DNA from 4 places in the [Enterobacter] lignolyticus SCF1 genome. Region 3 is predicted to be linked to each of the others. Evidence: predicted binding sites of a transcription regulator. Region 3 holds the regulator's gene; each other region holds the start of a gene.

Region 1 (4,214 bases), 730 kb from region 3:
AATGAAGTGGGATGAAGATCGTTTCGGTCTCGAATACGATCTCGACATCTATATGATCGTCGCCGTCGACTTCTTTAATATGGGCGCTATGGAAAATAAAGGTCTGAACATCTTTAACTCCAAGTATGTTCTGGCGCGCACCGATACGGCGACCGATAAAGACTACCTTGATATCGAACGCGTGATCGGCCATGAGTATTTCCATAACTGGACCGGCAACCGCGTCACCTGCCGCGACTGGTTCCAGCTCAGCCTGAAAGAGGGCCTGACGGTGTTCCGCGATCAGGAGTTTAGCTCCGACCTCGGCTCCCGCGCGGTAAACCGTATCAGCAATGTGCGCACCATGCGCGGCATGCAGTTCGCGGAAGACGCCAGCCCGATGGCGCACCCGATTCGCCCCGACATGGTTATCGAAATGAATAACTTCTATACCCTGACCGTCTACGAGAAGGGGTCGGAGGTGATTCGGATGCTGCATACGCTGCTTGGGGAGACCAACTTCCAGAAGGGCATGCAGCTCTACTTTGAACGCCACGACGGCAGCGCCGCCACCTGCGATGATTTCGTGCAGGCGATGGAAGATGCTTCTAACGTCGATCTGTCCCATTTCCGCCGCTGGTACAGCCAGTCCGGTACGCCGATCGTATCCGTACACGACGATTACAATCCGGAAACGGAGCAGTACACTTTAACCATCAAACAGCGTACGCCGCCGACGGCGGACCAGCCGGAAAAACTGCCGCTGCATATTCCGTTTGATATCGAACTGTACGACAACCAGGGGCAGGTGATCCCGCTGCAGAAGGGCGGTCATCCGGTGCATAACGTGCTGAACGTCACCCAGGCGGAACAAACGTTTGTGTTTGACAACGTCTGGTTCCAGCCGGTGCCTTCGCTGCTGCGCGAATTCTCGGCGCCGGTGAAGCTGGAATATAAGTGGAGCGATCAGCAGCTGACGTTCCTGATGCGCCACGCCCGTAACGACTTCTCCCGCTGGGATGCTGCGCAAAGCCTGCTGGCCACCTACATTAAGCTCAACGTCGCCCGTCACCAGCAGGGGCAGCCGCTGTCGCTGCCGGTCCATGTTGCCGATGCGTTCCGCGCCATTCTGCTGGATGAAAAAATCGACCCGGCGCTGGCGGCGGAAATCCTCACGCTGCCGTCGGCAAACGAAATTGCCGAACTGTTTGAGATTATCGACCCGATCGCCATCGCGGCGGTGCGTGATGCGCTGACCCGCACGCTGGCGGCCGAGCTGGCGGATGAGTTCCTTGCGATATATAACGCCAACAAGCTGGCGGAGTACCGCGTTGAGCATGCCGACATCGGCAAACGCGCGCTGCGCAATACCTGTCTGCGCTATCTGGCGTTCGGCGATGCGGATCTTGCGGATAAGCTGGTGAGCCATCAGTATCATGACGCGGACAACATGACCGACGCGCTGGCCGCGCTGGCCGCCGCGGTGGCGGCGCAGCTGCCGTGTCGCGATGCGCTGATGCAGGAGTATGATGACAAGTGGCATCACGACGGTCTGGTAATGGATAAATGGTTTATTCTGCAGTCCACCAGCCCGGCGGATAACGTGCTGACAACCGTTCGCAGCCTGCTGGGGCATCGCTCGTTCAGCATGAATAACCCGAACCGTCTGCGTTCGCTGATCGGCGCCTTTGCCAGCAGCAACCCGGCGGCGTTCCACGCCCCGGACGGCAGCGGCTATCAGTTCCTCGCCGAAATGCTGACCGAACTGAACAGCCGCAACCCGCAGGTGGCCTCTCGCCTGATCGAGCCGCTGATCCGCCTCAAGCGCTATGACGCAAAACGTCAGGAGAAGATGCGTGCCGCGCTTGAGCAGCTTAAAGGGCTGGAAAACCTTTCCGGCGATCTGTTCGAAAAAATCACCAAAGCGCTGGCCTGATCCGTGTTTGTTGACCAACCCCTCTCCGGCAGAGAGGGGTTTTTCTTTTTAAGCGGGAGATAACTGAAAGAAAACGATTGCCTTACTGCGGTTTTTTTTGCCGCAGGTCAATTCCCTTTCTGCGCCGGATAGAACATAATACGCCCCCGGTTTGCACACCGGGAATCCAGGAGAGTTCATGTACTACCCCTTCGTTCGTAAAGCCCTTTTCCAGCTCGACCCAGAGCGCGCTCATGAATTTACGTTTCAGCAATTACGCCGTGTTACCGGTACGCCGCTCGAGGCGCTGGTGCGCCAGAAGGTGCCGTCAAAACCGGTGACCTGCATGGGACTGACCTTTAAAAACCCGCTGGGTCTGGCGGCAGGTCTGGATAAGAACGGCGAGTGCATTGATGCGCTTGGCGCAATGGGATTTGGCTCCATTGAGATAGGTACGGTAACGCCGCGCCCGCAGCCGGGTAACGACAAGCCGAGGATCTTCCGCCTGGTGGATGCCGAGGGGCTTATCAACCGAATGGGCTTCAATAACCACGGGGTTGATAACCTGGTCGAGAACGTTAAAAAGGCGCATTTTGACGGTATTCTCGGTATTAATATCGGTAAAAATAAAGATACGCCGGTGGAGCAGGGTAAAGATGACTATCTGATTTGTATGGAAAAAGTCTATGCCTATGCCGGTTATATTGCGATTAATATTTCATCGCCGAATACCCCAGGCTTGCGTACGCTACAATATGGCGAAGCGCTGGATGATTTACTGTCGGCGATAAAAAATAAACAAAGCGAGCTGCAGGCGAAGCACCAGAAATATGTCCCGGTGGCCGTCAAGATCGCCCCGGATCTTTTGCCTGAAGAATTGATCCAGGTTGCCGATAGTTTAGTCCGTCATAATATCGATGGCGTTATTGCGACCAATACAACGCTCGACCGCTCCCTCGTCCAGGGAATGAAACACTGTGATGAAACCGGCGGCTTAAGCGGTCGTCCGCTGCAGCTGAAAAGTACAGAAATTATTCGTTTACTGTCGACAGAATTAAATGGTCGTTTGCCGATTATTGGCGTTGGAGGCATTGACTCGGTGATTGCCGCACGCGAGAAGCTGGCGGCTGGCGCGACGCTGGTGCAGATTTATTCCGGGTTTATTTTTAAAGGCCCGCCGCTGATTAAAGAAATCGTCACGCACATCTAATCTTTCCCTCGCAATTGACAACCAGGGCTTTATTTCCTGCCCTGGTTGTTTTATATTCCCTTACTGTTGCTTATTTAAACATTTTGGTCTTTTATTATTTTAGCAATAAACGAAGCGGGAAAGGACACGCGAGCATCTGGATGCTTGAATGAACGGGGGAGAGAAATGCGAATTAAACCTGACGATAACTGGCGCTGGTATTTTGATGAAGAGCATGATCGAATGATGCTCGATTTAGCCAATGGCATGTTGTTTCGTTCGCGTTTTGCCCGCCGGATGCTGACGCCGGATGCGTTTGACCCTTCAGGTTTTTGCGTTGACGACGCCGCGCTCTATTTTTCCTTTGAAGAAAAATGCCGTGATTTAGAGCTATCCAAAGAGCATCGCGCCGAACTGGTGCTGAACGCGCTGGTGGCCATTCGTTTTCTGAAGCCGCAGATGCCCAAAAGCTGGCATTTTGTCGCGCATTCCGAAGGCTGGCAGCCGTCTACCGGAGATGCGGCGGCGGTATGGCTCAGCGACAGCGGCGATAAGGTCAACCTGCTGGTGGTGGAAACCGGCGACAACGCCGCGCTGTGTCTGCTGGCGCAGCCGGGGCTGCAGCTGGCGGGGCGCACGATGCAGCTTGGCGATGCGATAAAGGTGATGAACGATCGCCTGCAGCCGCAGGCGCCACAGGCAAGCTACCGTTTCGAACAGGCGGTTTAGCGCGTCAGGCGTAATGCCGTTTTCGGTACACAGCTACAGCTGAGGATGGTTCCGTCCTCGCCAATCGCGCTTTTCTTTAGCGCGCTGACCTCTCCCTCCAGCAGCGTAATACGACAGCTTCCGCATATCCCCGCACGACAGGAGTAAGGTACGCGAATTCCCTGTTGTTCAAGCTGCTCCAGCAGAACCTGTTGGTTATTCCCGCTGAACATCTCGCCCTGCCAGTCGATATTAACTACCGCATCCGGATGCGTCTCCTGAGGCTCCGCGTCGCCGCTGGCGCCTGCGCCATAGGATTTCGCCGGGCCGGTGGCGAGGATTTCCACCTCATCCCCGACGCGCACTACGCCGCTGTTGCGGGCAATCAGATTCTGGCCGAAGTCGACGTCGCCATTATCCGGC
Region 2 (4,214 bases), 2.0 Mb from region 3:
CGGCACAGTGACCATTTTGAGTATTGCTGGCTGTATCGTACCGTGTTGTTGGCTGGCTTGCGAATATAGATATCAATTCAGCGTCAGCGCGGGCCGCCCGGCGACCCGCGCTGATATTACTGCTGCGCGCCTGCGGAGAGGTTTAACTGAATGTCCTGGTTAAGGTTTTGCACCCAGCGGTTATAGCTTTTGTGGATCTGGCCGTCTGACGCCATCAGGTTCAGACTGCTGACATAGTTGATTGAATAACCGGTCGCGGAATACGGAATGCTTATTTCGGCAGTGTGGTCGCGCGCCTGCAGGCGACCCTTAATGAGGCCAGGACCCGCATCGGACATGACCCACTTACGGTTCAGACCGGCCTTAAGAATGGCGGCGCGGACCTGATATTCCGTGTGGCCTGCGCTGACGGTGCTCTTTACCTGCGTGACCGGCGCTGTACGCGCGCATCCTGCCAGAAGCCCGACGATTGCCGCCGCGACTAACCACTTCATCCTCTTTTTCATCAAAAACTCCATCTCAATTGAATGAAACAATTACCTGAACCGCTGGCGAATACGGATGCATCATCTGCAGATTATTTATCCCGGATACGCCATGGATCAGGGCACTTAAGATAAATTTATTATTATCAATGGGTTTAATGCGCTAATTGTAAAATGATAAGGGAATGCGAATATCCCGGCAAGCCAAAAGAGAATACAAAAAATAGCGGGGGGATTTCCGTTAAGTGGATATTGTGGAAATGTTGCTAAGGCGATTTAAAGAAACAGCGGCGACGGGATCTTTATTTGCGAATAAAATAAAGAGGCCCTCGAATTCTGAATCCGGGGGCCTCTTAGTCAACGAATTAAATTAGTTGATGACGATAGTATTGATAATGCTCTCAGCGGCGGACTGCGCCTGCTGCTGGTTATCCGCGGGAAGGGTGACCTGCAGGGTCAGCAGCTTGTTATCGACTTTGCCCAGCACAACGGAAGAGTAGGCGGTCTGGCCTTTTGCCGAAATAATGCTGTCCAGCTGCTGCAGGGTGTGGCCTTTCAGCTCGATGGATTTATTCGTGACGACCTGCAGCTGCGGGTCGCGGCTGCGCTGCTGGTCTTCCAGGCGTTTCGCCATGGCGGCCAGATCTTCGCTGGTGTTATCGCCGACGATAACGATGACCGCTTTCTGACCGGTGGCGTCGGAATACACGTGCATATTATTAGACTGCGTCCCCAGCTTGCCGCTCTGATCGGTCATATCCGCAGGCAGGGAGAAGCTGAGCTTTCCGTCCAGCAGGCTTACCGGCTGGCTGGCCGCTTTGCTTTCCGCTGACGCGCCCTGAGCAGGTGTTTTGCTGTTGCTGTTGTCACAGGCCGCAAGCCCCATCACCAGCAGGCCAATACCGACATATTTAACCAAATTGCGCATTGACATCTTCCTTTCGATAAACGGCCACTAACGGCACATTCGCCTATCTTACCACAACCCGCGAAGCGAACCCTTAACCTGGCTGAAATGCCGAGATTTCAGATTTGTCTGCCAGCTTTTTCAACAGCATATTGAGCAGTACGCCGTACATCGGTAGGAAGAACACCATGCTGATAAGCACCTTAAAGGTGTAATCCACCAGCGCAATTTCTACCCAGTGCGCCGCCATAAACGGATCGGGGCTGCGCCAGAAGGCGATGAAGAAAAAGGCCAGCGTATCGCTGACGTTGCCAAACAGCGTGGAGGCGGTCGGCGCCAGCCACCAGCGGCGGCTCTGACGCAGGCGGTTAAACACATGGACGTCAAGGATCTGCCCCAGGGCATAGGCCATAAAGCTTGCCGCCGCAATGCGCGCCACGAACAGGTTAAAGCTGCCCAGCGCGGCAAAGCCCTGCCATTCGCCCATATAAAACAGCGCAGAAACCGTATACGAAATCAGCAGCGCCGGCATCATCACCGCAAAGATAATCCGGCGCGCCAGCGGGGCGCCGAAAATGCGCACGGTCAGATCGGTGGCGAGGAAAATGAACGGAAAACTGAACGCGCCCCAGGTGGTATGAAAACCAAAAATGGATACCGGCAGCTGTACCAGATAGTTGCTGGAGGTGATCACCAGCAGATGAAATAGCGATAGCCAGACCAGCGCGTGTTTGCGCTGTAATACAGAAAACGTCGTCATATTGTGACCTTTTTGGCGGTTGGGGTGAGGGAACCCAATAAAAACCGCCGCATAATACTGCTTTGGGCGGGTAATGCAATGGCTAATTTTCACGCAATCGTTAACCTGCTTGCGTCCTTGACCTGGCCGCGTAAACTAGGGGCGTTTTTTTTCGACGCGAGATAATAATGAGCGATCTGTTTTCCAGCCCCGACCATACGCTTGACGCCCAGGGCCTTCGCTGCCCGGAGCCGGTCATGATGGTGCGCAAAACCGTGCGCAATATGCAGGTCGGCGAAACGCTGCTGATTATTGCCGACGATCCGGCGACCACCCGCGATATTCCCGGTTTTTGTCGGTTTATGGAGCATGAGCTGGTGGCGCAGCAGTCAGAATCGCTGCCTTACCGCTATTTGATTCGTAAAGGGCACTAACCGACGGCGCACGCCCCTTCCTGCTGGCGCGCGCCGTTGTGTTTTACTTCTTACGCAGCAGCCGCAGGGCGTTGGCGGTCACCAGTACGGTCGCTCCGGTATCGGCCAGCACCGCCAGCCACAGCCCGGTGATGCCGAGCAGCGTGGTCACCAGAAATATCCCCTTCAGACCCAGCGCAATGGCGATGTTTTGCCGGATATTGGCGTGGGTGGCGCGCGCCAGGCGGATCATCTGCACCAGCCCGGTCAGACGGTTGCCGGTGAGCGCCGCATCGGCCGTTTCCAGCGCCACGTCGGTGCCGCCGCCCATGGCGATGCCGATGGTCGCCGCCTTCATGGCCGGGGCGTCGTTGATGCCGTCGCCCACCATCGCCAGCGGCGCGCGGGCATTCAGGGCGTTCACCTCGGTGACTTTATCCGCCGGCAGCAGACCGGCGCGGTAATCAAGCCCCAGCTCTGCGGCGATAGCCGCCGCGGCGCGCGGGTTATCCCCGGTCAGGATCACCCCCTGTACGCCAATCTGATGCAGCGCGTCCACCGCTTCGCGGGCGTCGGCGCGCAGCGTATCGCGCAGGGCGAGGAGCCCCAGCAGAGTATCGTTTTGCGCGACGATAACCACCGTTTGCCCGGCGTTCTCCAGCTGCTGAACCTGCTCGTCCCACTCCGGCGCCGGAAATTTACCGGCGGCGCAGATAAGCACCTTCTGCCCGTTCACCTCGGCCTCAATCCCTGAGCCAGCCAGCGCGCGCTGGGCGGCGGCGGCCGGGATGGTGAGCTGCCGAGACTGCGCCTCCTGCACGATGGCCTGCGCCAGCGGGTGCGAGGAACCCTGTTCCACCGCGGCGGCGAGGGCCAGCAGATCATTGTTGTTCATCGCGTTTGCGCCGATGATGGCGGTCACCTGCGGTTTGCCGACGGTCAGCGTACCGGTTTTATCGAACGCCACCTGGCGTACGCGGCCCAACTGCTCCAGCGCGGCGCCGCCTTTAATCAGCGCGCCGCGACGCGCGGCGGCGGCAAGCCCGGAGGTAATGGCCGCCGGTGTTGAAATCACCAGCGCGCACGGACAGCCGATCAGCAGCAGCGTCAGCCCTTTGTAGATCCACGGCAGCCAGGCGGCGGACATCATCAGCGGCGGCACCACGGCAACCAGCAGCGCCACCAGCATAATCGCCGGGGTGTAAATACGGCTGAAGCGGTCGATAAAACGTTCGATCGGCGCGCGGCGCTCTTCGGCTTCCTCTATCAGCTTAAGAATGCGGTCGATGGCGCTGTCGCCGGGCTCGGACACGACGGTGAGCTGGGCCAGGCGGTCGACGCTGGTGGCGCCCGCGGCAACGCGCTCGCCGGCATTGCGATCCACCGGCACCGATTCGCCGGTCAGGGCGCTTTCGTCAAAGCTGGCAAACGGCGACAGCAGGGTGGCATCGGCCGGAAGACGTCCGCCAGCGGCGACTTCAATCACATCGCCGGGACGCAGGTCGCGTTGGGCGACGGTTTCACGCTGCCCGTCGCGAACCCGCACGGCGATTTCCGGTTTTAGCGCCATCAGCGCGCTAACCCCCTGACGGGCGCGGCTGGCGGCCCAGGCTTCGAGGCGCTCGCCAATCAGGAACAGCAGCAGCACCATCGCCGCCTCCGCCGTCGCG
Region 3 (4,214 bases):
ATTTACCGACGCCGCTATCAAAAACTTCGGCTCTGGCTGGACCTGGCTGGTAAAAGGCGCGGACGGCAAACTGGCTATCGTATCGACCTCTAACGCGGGCACTCCGCTGACGACCGATGCAAAACCGCTGCTGACCGTTGATGTGTGGGAACACGCTTACTACATTGACTACCGTAACGCCCGCCCGAACTACCTCGAGCACTTCTGGGCGCTGGTAAACTGGGAATTTGTCGCGAAAAACCTGGCGGCCTAATTTCTGTGCCCGGCAGCCAGGCTGCCGGGCAGATTTGCGAAGGTTACTGACTGACGCAGACCTCTTCCGGCTGGCGACGCCCGCCGAGCAGCACAACCACCAGCGCCAGAGCGGCAATTATCGCCCCCATCACCGGGACAAAGCTGTAGCCGAGCCCGCCTGAAATCACCGCACCACCGGCAGCCGCCCCCAGCGCATTGCCAAGGTTAAACGCGCCGATGTTCACCGATGAAGACAGCCCCGGGGCTTCGCTTGCAACGCGCATCACCCGCATCTGCAGCGGCGGTACAACCGCAAACGTCGCCGCGCCCCAGATAACCATGCTGACGGCTGCGCCGATTTCGCTACGCGCCAGCCACGGAATCGCCACCATGATAACCATCAACAGCAGCAGGAACCCTTTCAGCGTCGCGGTGACGGAGCGGTCGGCCAGTTTGCCGCCAAGATAGTTGCCAAGCGAGAAGCCCACGCCGATCAGCACCAGCATCGCGGTCACGAAGAGCGATGACGCCGAGGTTATGGTATGCAGCACCGGCGCAATATAGGTATACAGCGTAAACATCGCTCCGGCGCCCAGCACGGTGGTCAGCAGCGCGGAAAGCACCTGCGGGCGCACCAGAACCGAAAGCTCACGCTTCACGTCCGGGCGTTCGCCGCTTGCGCCTTTCGGCAGCGACAGCCACAGGCTCAGCATCGACACCAGCCCAAGACCGGCGGTGGCAAGGAACGACATACGCCAGCCGATGGCCTCGCCCAGCCAGGTTGCCGCCGGAACCCCGCCGATATTGGCGATGGTCAACCCCATAAACATAGTGGCGACGGCGCTGGCCTGTTTGTGCTTCGGCACCACGCTTGCCGCAACCACCGAGCCGAGCCCGAAGAAGGCGCCGTGGTTAAGGCTGGTGATAATGCGCGAAATCATCAGCGTCGTGTAATCCGGCGCCAGCGAAGAGAGCACGTTGCCAAGGGTAAAAATACCCATCAGAAAGATCAGCGCATTGCGGCGCGCGCGGTGGGAAAGCAGCAGCGTCATCAGCGGCGCGCCGACCATGACGCCGATTGCGTAGGCGCTGATGAGCATCCCGGCGGCAGGGATAGAAACATCCACGCCTTTCGCGATCACCGGCAGCAGCCCCATCGGCGAAAACTCAGTGGTGCCGATACCAAACGCGCCTATCGCGAGGGCCAGCAGGGGGAAATTGATTTTCATTGAATGACTCCACCAGGCCATCATGTATTGATGGCGCGACTTCAGAAGGCCAAAGCATGACATCAATCACAAAAAAACAGAAGTGAACGAAATGACAAAAGATTTTTGCAAAATTGTTAATAATGACGGGTCGAATTTTGTTGCGCAAACAGCGGGAGGAGTGGCCAGAATAATGAGGGAGATGGCTCTCCCTCACCGTTAATCAATGCAGGGCAGCCGTCAGACCGGTGGCAACAATAAGCCCCAGGACAATAATGGTCGTAACCAGCGAAAACTTCAGGTCGGTACTCATCAATTTTTCTCCTTATAATCCCCACACCAAAAGTGAGCTTGCTCATTTTTGCACAGTTATGCACAAAAATCTTCCTGGATTTAATCTGATAGCGATATTTCTCTTCCCCTTTGTCTCAGAATCAGACAAAATTCCACGCTAATTTAAAAGCGTACCGGCCATTGACCCCCTCCCGTCGTCCAGAGTCGTTTCCCCGGCGTACAGCAACCTGAAAATGTTGTGGGCAAGGTGTGTAAAGGCAAACGATTACGTGTCGATGATCAGGTGTCAGGAAAGGGTCTGGAGTGAGATCGAATGGCAACAATTAAAGATGTCGCGAAACGCGCAAACGTTTCCACTACAACTGTTTCACATGTAATTAACAAAACCCGTTTTGTGGCGGAAGAGACTCGCAACGCGGTCTGGGCGGCCATTAAAGAGCTGCACTACTCCCCCAGCGCCGTTGCTCGCAGTCTGAAGGTTAACCACACCAAATCTATCGGTCTGCTGGCCACCAGCAGCGAAGCGGCCTACTTCGCTGAAATTATTGAATCTGTTGAGAAAAGCTGCTTCCAGAAAGGCTATACCCTGATCCTCGGCAACGCCTGGAACAACCTGGAAAAACAGCGCGCCTATCTGTCGATGATGGCGCAAAAGCGCGTCGACGGCCTGCTGGTCATGTGCTCTGAATATCCACAGCCGGTGCTCGATATGCTCGAAGAGTATCGCCATATTCCAATGGTGGTGATGGACTGGGGCGAAGCGAAAGCAGACTTTACCGACTCGGTGGTTGATAACGCCTTCCAGGGCGGGTATCTGGCGGGCCGCTATCTGATTGAGCGCGGCCATCGCGAAATCGGCGCGATCCCGGGGCCGATGGAGCGCAACACCGGCGCCGGACGGCTTGCCGGCTTTATGAAATCCATGGAAGAAGCGCAGATCAAGGTGCCGGAGAACTGGATTGTGCAGGGCGATTTCGAGCCGGAATCCGGCTACCGCGCGATGCAGCAGATTCTCGGTCAGCCTCACCGCCCTACCGCCGTATTCTGCGGCGGCGATATTATGGCGATGGGCGCGCTTTGCGCAGCTGACGAGATGGGGCTGCGCGTACCGCAGGACATTTCCGTCATCGGCTACGACAACGTGCGCAACGCCCGCTACTTTACGCCGGCGTTGACCACTATCCACCAGCCGAAGGACTCGCTGGGCGAAGCGGCGTTTAATATGCTGCTCGACCGTATCGTCAACAAGCGTGAAGAGTCGCAGTCCATTGAGATGCACCCGCGCCTTATCGAGCGACGCTCGGTGGCGGACGGTCCGTTCCGCGACTATCGCCGTTAATCCCGCCGGGAGCCGGTTACTCCGGCTCCCGCAGCCACTCCCGATTCAGCGTTTCGCTGTCGCCCAGATAGTCCAGCAGCCAGGTCAGCGCCGGCGACATGTCGTTTTGTTGCCATGTCAGGCAGCATGCCGCATCCGGGAACGGGTTCTCCAGCGCCAGCGCGACCCACTCGCCGCTCGCCAGCCACGGACGCGCGAAATGCGACGGCACCATCCCAACACACAGCCCGGCAGAGATGCAGGTAGCGGACGACTCCCAGTCCGGCACCACCACCCGTTTCTGGTTATCAAGCAGCCAGGTAATGCGCTTGGGCAGCGAGCGCGAGGTATCTTCCCGCACCAGCGACGGCCAGTTGCGCAACACGTCGTCGCTGAGCGGCCCCGGCATGCCCGCCAGCGGATGATGGCTGGCAACCACGCAGTCCCAGCTCAGCATGCCCATATCGCGAAACGCATAGCGTCCGCCGACGGGGATGGCTTTTGTCGCGCCGATAGCCAGCTCCACGCGCCCATCCGACAGCGCGTCCCAGACGCCGTTAAAGACCTCCTGGGAAACGAGCAGCTCGACGTCGTTAAAATGGCGGTAGAAGTCGACAATCATCTGCCGGGTGCGCTCCGGGCGAACAATATTATCGACGGCGATAGCCAGCTGGCCGCGCCAGCCGTTGGCAATCTGCTGACACTGCTGGCGGGTGATCTGCATTTTTTTGATAACAGAGCGCCCTTCTTTTAAAAACCACGCCCCGGCGGGCGTCAGTTCGACGTCACGGTGACGACGTTCAAACAGCGGCACCGCCAGCCACTCCTCCAGCTGCCGCACCGTGTAGCTCACCGCCGAGGGTACCCGGTGCAGCTCCTGGGCGGCAGCGCTAAAGCTGCCGTTACGAGCAACCGCGTCAACCACTTCAAGCGAATATTCTGACCACATAATCTGCCTGCAAAATTTTTGAACCCATTCGACAAATATTAACGTTTCACAAGCCAGGATGCACTCCCTACACTCTGCGGCACTGAACTGAACACCTGCAACGAGAATGAGAAATGACGATGCAACCTGGTAAAGGATTTTTATGCTGGCTGGCAGGCTTAAGCGTGCTGGGTTTTTTAGCCACTGACATGTATCTCCCGGCGTTTGCCGC
Region 4 (4,214 bases), 730 kb from region 3:
CCGGGCCATGTCGTGTTCTTTGATGATGCGTCGCGGCTGTTGATTTCTGGCGACGTGATTTTCAAAGGTGGAGTAGGGCGGAGCGATTTCCCGCGCGGTAACCACGCTGAGCTTATTGCCTCTATTAAGCAAAAGCTGATGCCGCTTGGCGATGACGTGACCTTTATTCCCGGCCACGGCCCGCTGTCGACGCTCGGCTATGAGCGCCAGCACAACCCGTTCCTGCAGGACGAAATGCCCGTCTGGTAAACGTAAAAAAGGCCGCGATAGCGGCCTTTTTCTTTGGTCGTGGACTTAAAGCACCGCGACAATCGCCTCGCACAGCGGTGCCATATTGTCAGGCGTCATCCCGGCGACGTTAATACGTCCGGACGCAACGGCATAAATGCCGAACTCCTCGCGCAGACGCAGAACCTGCTCTTTGGTCAGCCCGCTGAAAGAGAACATCCCATTTTGACGGGTAATGAAGCTGAAATCGCGGCTGGCGCCTTTCTCAGCCAGCGTGTTGACGAACAGCAGACGCATGCGCTGAATGCGCTGGCGCATGTCGGTCAGCTCTTGTTCCCAGATAGCGCGCAGCGCGTCATTGCTCAGAATAGTGGCGACAACGGATGCCCCATGCGCTGGCGGGTTGGAGTAGTTGGCGCGAATGACGGACTTCATCTGGCTGAACGCGCGATCGGCGGCGTCAGCGTCGGCGGCAACCAGTGTACAGGCGCCTACGCGCTCGTTGTACAAGCCAAAGTTTTTCGAGAAGGAGCTGGCGACCAGCAGCTCTTTATGCAGCGCCGCAAACGCGCGCAAGCCTTCCGCATCCTCTTCCAGACCGCGGGCAAAACCCTGGTAGGCGAAGTCAAACAGCGGTAACCAGCCTTTTTCGACGGACATCGCCGCCAGCTGCTGCCACTGCTCGAAGGTTGGGTCAATACCGGTTGGGTTATGGCAGCAGCCGTGGAACAGCACCACGTCGCCTGCCTGGGCCTCGTTCAGGCTTGCCAGCAGCCCGTTGAAATCAAGGGCGTGATTCTCAGCGTCATAATAAGCGTATTCGCACACTTCCAGACCGGCGGAGTTAAACACGCCTTTGTGGTTCGGCCAGCTCGGATTGCTGACCCACACGCGCTTCGCGGAGGTATTTTTTGCGAGGAAATCGGCGGCGACGCGCAGGCCGCCGGTGCCGCCCGGCGTTTGCGCGGTGCGGGCACGTTTATCGTTGATAATGGCGTTGCCTTTACCGAACAGCAGTTCCTGAGTGCAGCGGCCAAATTCCGGGATCCCGTCAATGCTGAGATAATTTTTCGTGGTTTCATTTTCCAGCAAATAGAGTTCTGCTTTTTTTACGCTGGTCAGTACCGGGGTTTTCCCGGTCTCATCTTTGTAAACACCAATCCCGAGGTTAATTTTCGTCGGACGGTCATCGGCACGAAACAGGTCGGCCAGGCCCAGAATTGGGTCGGCAGGGGCGGCAGTTATGTTCTCAAACATGACGAGGTTCCATTGTGATTACTGAGGGGAAAATCCACTCTCAGGTTAACGGTAGATTCATAAAAAGCCAACCGTTTGCGACGAAAAGCGAGCGGCTTTTTGAAAGTCGCTATTTTTAACTGGCAGACATAAAAAAACAGGGCCGGAGCCCTGTTTTTCAAGCATATAACAAAGTGGCGTACTGATTAGAACTGGTAAGTCACACCGACTGCAGCCATGTCGTCGTTGCCGTTGATGCCGCCAACAGACTCTGCATAGGCGCTGTTTTTGTCCAGCAGGTTGATGTAGTAGTCAGCCCAGACGTTGAAGTTCTTGTTGAAGTAGTAAGTACCGCCGATCTGGATGAATTTCGACAGGTCAGCATCACCGCCTTTGAAGGAGCCTGATGGGGACAGGTCTTTACCTTTGGTCTGCACGTAGGAGATTGCCGGACGCAGGCCGAAGTCGAACTGGTACTGAGCAACAACTTCGAAGTTCTGAGTTTTGTTAGCGAAGCCAGCGTCGCCGCTAGAACCAGTACGGGTGGTGTTGCGGGTTTCAGCATAAACGGTTGCCAGGTATACGTTGTTGGCATCGTATTTCGCGCCCAGTGCCCATGCTTCAGCTTTGCTGCCTTTGCCGTCAGCTTCCTGTTTCAGGGTACGGTTGGCGTTGCTGTAAGAACCGATTACGCCGAAGCCTTCGCCGAAGTCGTAACCCAGGGAGTAGCCGAAGCCGTCGCCGTTAGCGGTGTTAACGTCGGTACGCTCGTTTTTGCCCTGATACTGAACGCCGAAGTGCAGGCCATCAGCCAGACCGAAGAAATCGCTGTTACGGTAGGTCAGCATGCCGGTGCCGCGGCTGGTCATGAAGTTGTCTACGTAGTTACCGCCCCAGGTCATACCGGAGAAGGACGGCGCCATATCGGTGTAGGACTCAACGTCGTACACGATACCGTAGTTACGGCCGTAGTCGATGCTGCCGTAATCGCCCGCTTTCAGACCCGCGAAGGCCAGACGGTTTTTGCTAGCCTGAGCACCTTCCGGGGTGTTAGCCATCATACGGTATTCCCACTGGCCGTAACCCACCAGCAAGTCGTTGATCTGAGTTTCGCCTTTGAAACCGATCTGCGCGTAGGTACCGTCTTTGCTGTTGTTGTTACCGTCGTTACCGGTGGTAACGAAATCGTGCTCGCCGTTAACTTTACCGTAGAAGTCCAGCTTGTTGCCGTTCTTGTTATAGATTTCTGCTGCGTTGGCCGCACCAGCTACCAGCAGGGCAGGGATAACCACTGCCAGGATATTGCGCTTCATCATTATTTATTACCCTCATTAGGTTTTTTATGGACACCTGCCACTGCCGCCAATAGTTTTCGTCAATAAAAATTTACGGAACTATTGATGAGAGTTTGGTGTCTTTCTGTGTCTGACAGGCATATTTCCATTCAAACCAACGTTTCGCTAGCCTGAAAGTGCTACAAATATCCTGAAAGAGTTACAAAAAGAAATAATGTGTAAAAATTTGTGTATTTACGGGAACTTTGTGAACGACCTCAAACTTCCTGTCTGGTTGTCGAAAAAGTATGCGCTATAACATTTATCTATATGAAATAATTATATTTAATTCTTAGTGGTTCATTTATTGCGCAAAAACAGAACGGAAAAGAGTATTTCTGAGGAATGTGTCTGGACGTCCGGAGAGCCGCGCTATAGCTCAAATTTTATGCTATTAGAACAAGCGGTACTTAAGTGCAATCGCTGGTGCGGTGGTTTTTTGTGCAGAATTGTGTCGCGAAACGGAGTGTAACATTTAGGGCAGGAATGCCGGTTGACGTTTAAATTTGAAGAAATTTATTCACAAAACCTGACAAAAATGTAAAAAAGCCAACCCGCGGGTTGGCTTTTATGCTTACATCGTTCAGGCAATCAGAAGCTGGCGTTACGCGGGGTACGCGGGAACGGGATCACGTCGCGAACGTTCTGTACGCCGGTGACATAGGCAATCAGACGCTCGAAGCCGAGACCGAAGCCGGCATGCGGTACGGTGCCGTAACGGCGCAGATCGCGATACCAGGCGTAGTCTTCTTTATTCAGGCCCATTTCAGCGAGACGCGCATCCAGTACGTCAAGACGCTCTTCACGCTGGGAACCCCCGATAATTTCGCCGATACCCGGCGCCAGTACGTCCATCGCGGCAACGGTTTTGCCGTCATCGTTAAGGCGCATATAAAACGCCTTGATATCTTTCGGGTAGTTCTTCACGACAACCGGCGCCTTGAAGTGCTGCTCGGCCAGATAACGCTCATGCTCGGAAGAGAGGTCAACGCCCCAGAACACCGGGTTCTCGAAGGTTTTACCGCAGTTTTCCAGAATCGTAACCGCATCGGTGTAATCCACCTGGGCGAAATCAGCGTTGATAAAACGCTCCAGACGGCTGACGGCTTCGCTGTCGACGCGTTCTGCAAAGAACTTCATATCGTCAGGGCGCTCTTCCAGCACCGCCTTAAAGACATACTTCAGCATGGCTTCCGCCAGACGGGCGTTGTCTTCCAGATCGGCAAACGCGACTTCCGGCTCCAGCATCCAGAACTCCGCCAGGTGACGGCTGGTATTGGAGTTTTCCGCACGGAATGTCGGGCCGAAGGTGTAGATCTTCGACAGCGCGCAGGCATAGGTCTCGCCGTTCAGCTGCCCGGAAACGGTCAGGAAGGCTTCTTTACCAAAGAAGTCTTTGTCGAAATCGACTTTGCC

The links. Region 3 encodes PurR, which represses purine synthesis genes. Its sites were predicted from a motif close to CANGCAAACGTTTGCNTG; they were not measured.
Region 1: a site for PurR is predicted at 1,982-1,999, ahead of pyrD (quinone-dependent dihydroorotate dehydrogenase). Genes of this name have one in related genera too.
Region 2: a site for PurR is predicted at 2,243-2,260, ahead of tusA (sulfurtransferase TusA). Genes of this name have one in related genera too.
Region 4: a site for PurR is predicted at 1,550-1,567, ahead of ENTCL_RS14200 (amino acid aminotransferase). Genes of this name have one in related genera too.

Annotation. Positions count from the first base shown of each region.
Region 1 covers NC_014618.1:3,026,370-3,030,583, reverse strand. Annotated here, with positions in the region: gene pepN (aminopeptidase N) at 1-1,915, shown strand, start outside; gene pyrD (quinone-dependent dihydroorotate dehydrogenase) at 2,094-3,104, shown strand; gene zapC (cell division protein ZapC) at 3,270-3,812, shown strand; gene ENTCL_RS14165 (YcbX family protein) at 3,809-4,214, opposite strand, start outside.
Region 2 covers NC_014618.1:295,571-299,784, forward strand. Annotated here, with positions in the region: gene ENTCL_RS01360 (hypothetical protein) at 117-506, opposite strand; gene ENTCL_RS01365 (DcrB family lipoprotein) at 856-1,413, opposite strand; gene ENTCL_RS01370 (7-cyano-7-deazaguanine/7-aminomethyl-7-deazaguanine transporter) at 1,487-2,152, opposite strand; gene tusA (sulfurtransferase TusA) at 2,320-2,565, shown strand; gene zntA (Zn(II)/Cd(II)/Pb(II) translocating P-type ATPase ZntA) at 2,609-4,214, opposite strand, start outside.
Region 3 covers NC_014618.1:2,299,798-2,304,011, reverse strand. Annotated here, with positions in the region: gene sodB (superoxide dismutase [Fe]) at 1-253, shown strand, start outside; gene ENTCL_RS10850 (MFS transporter) at 297-1,463, opposite strand; gene cydH (cytochrome bd-I accessory subunit CydH) at 1,666-1,755, opposite strand; gene purR (HTH-type transcriptional repressor PurR) at 2,050-3,075, shown strand; gene punR (DNA-binding transcriptional activator PunR) at 3,092-4,003, opposite strand; gene punC (purine nucleoside transporter PunC) at 4,123-4,214, shown strand, end outside.
Region 4 covers NC_014618.1:3,033,492-3,037,705, reverse strand. Annotated here, with positions in the region: gene ENTCL_RS14205 (MBL fold metallo-hydrolase) at 1-249, shown strand, start outside; gene ENTCL_RS14200 (amino acid aminotransferase) at 295-1,485, opposite strand; gene ENTCL_RS14195 (porin) at 1,671-2,780, opposite strand; gene asnS (asparagine--tRNA ligase) at 3,390-4,214, opposite strand, start outside.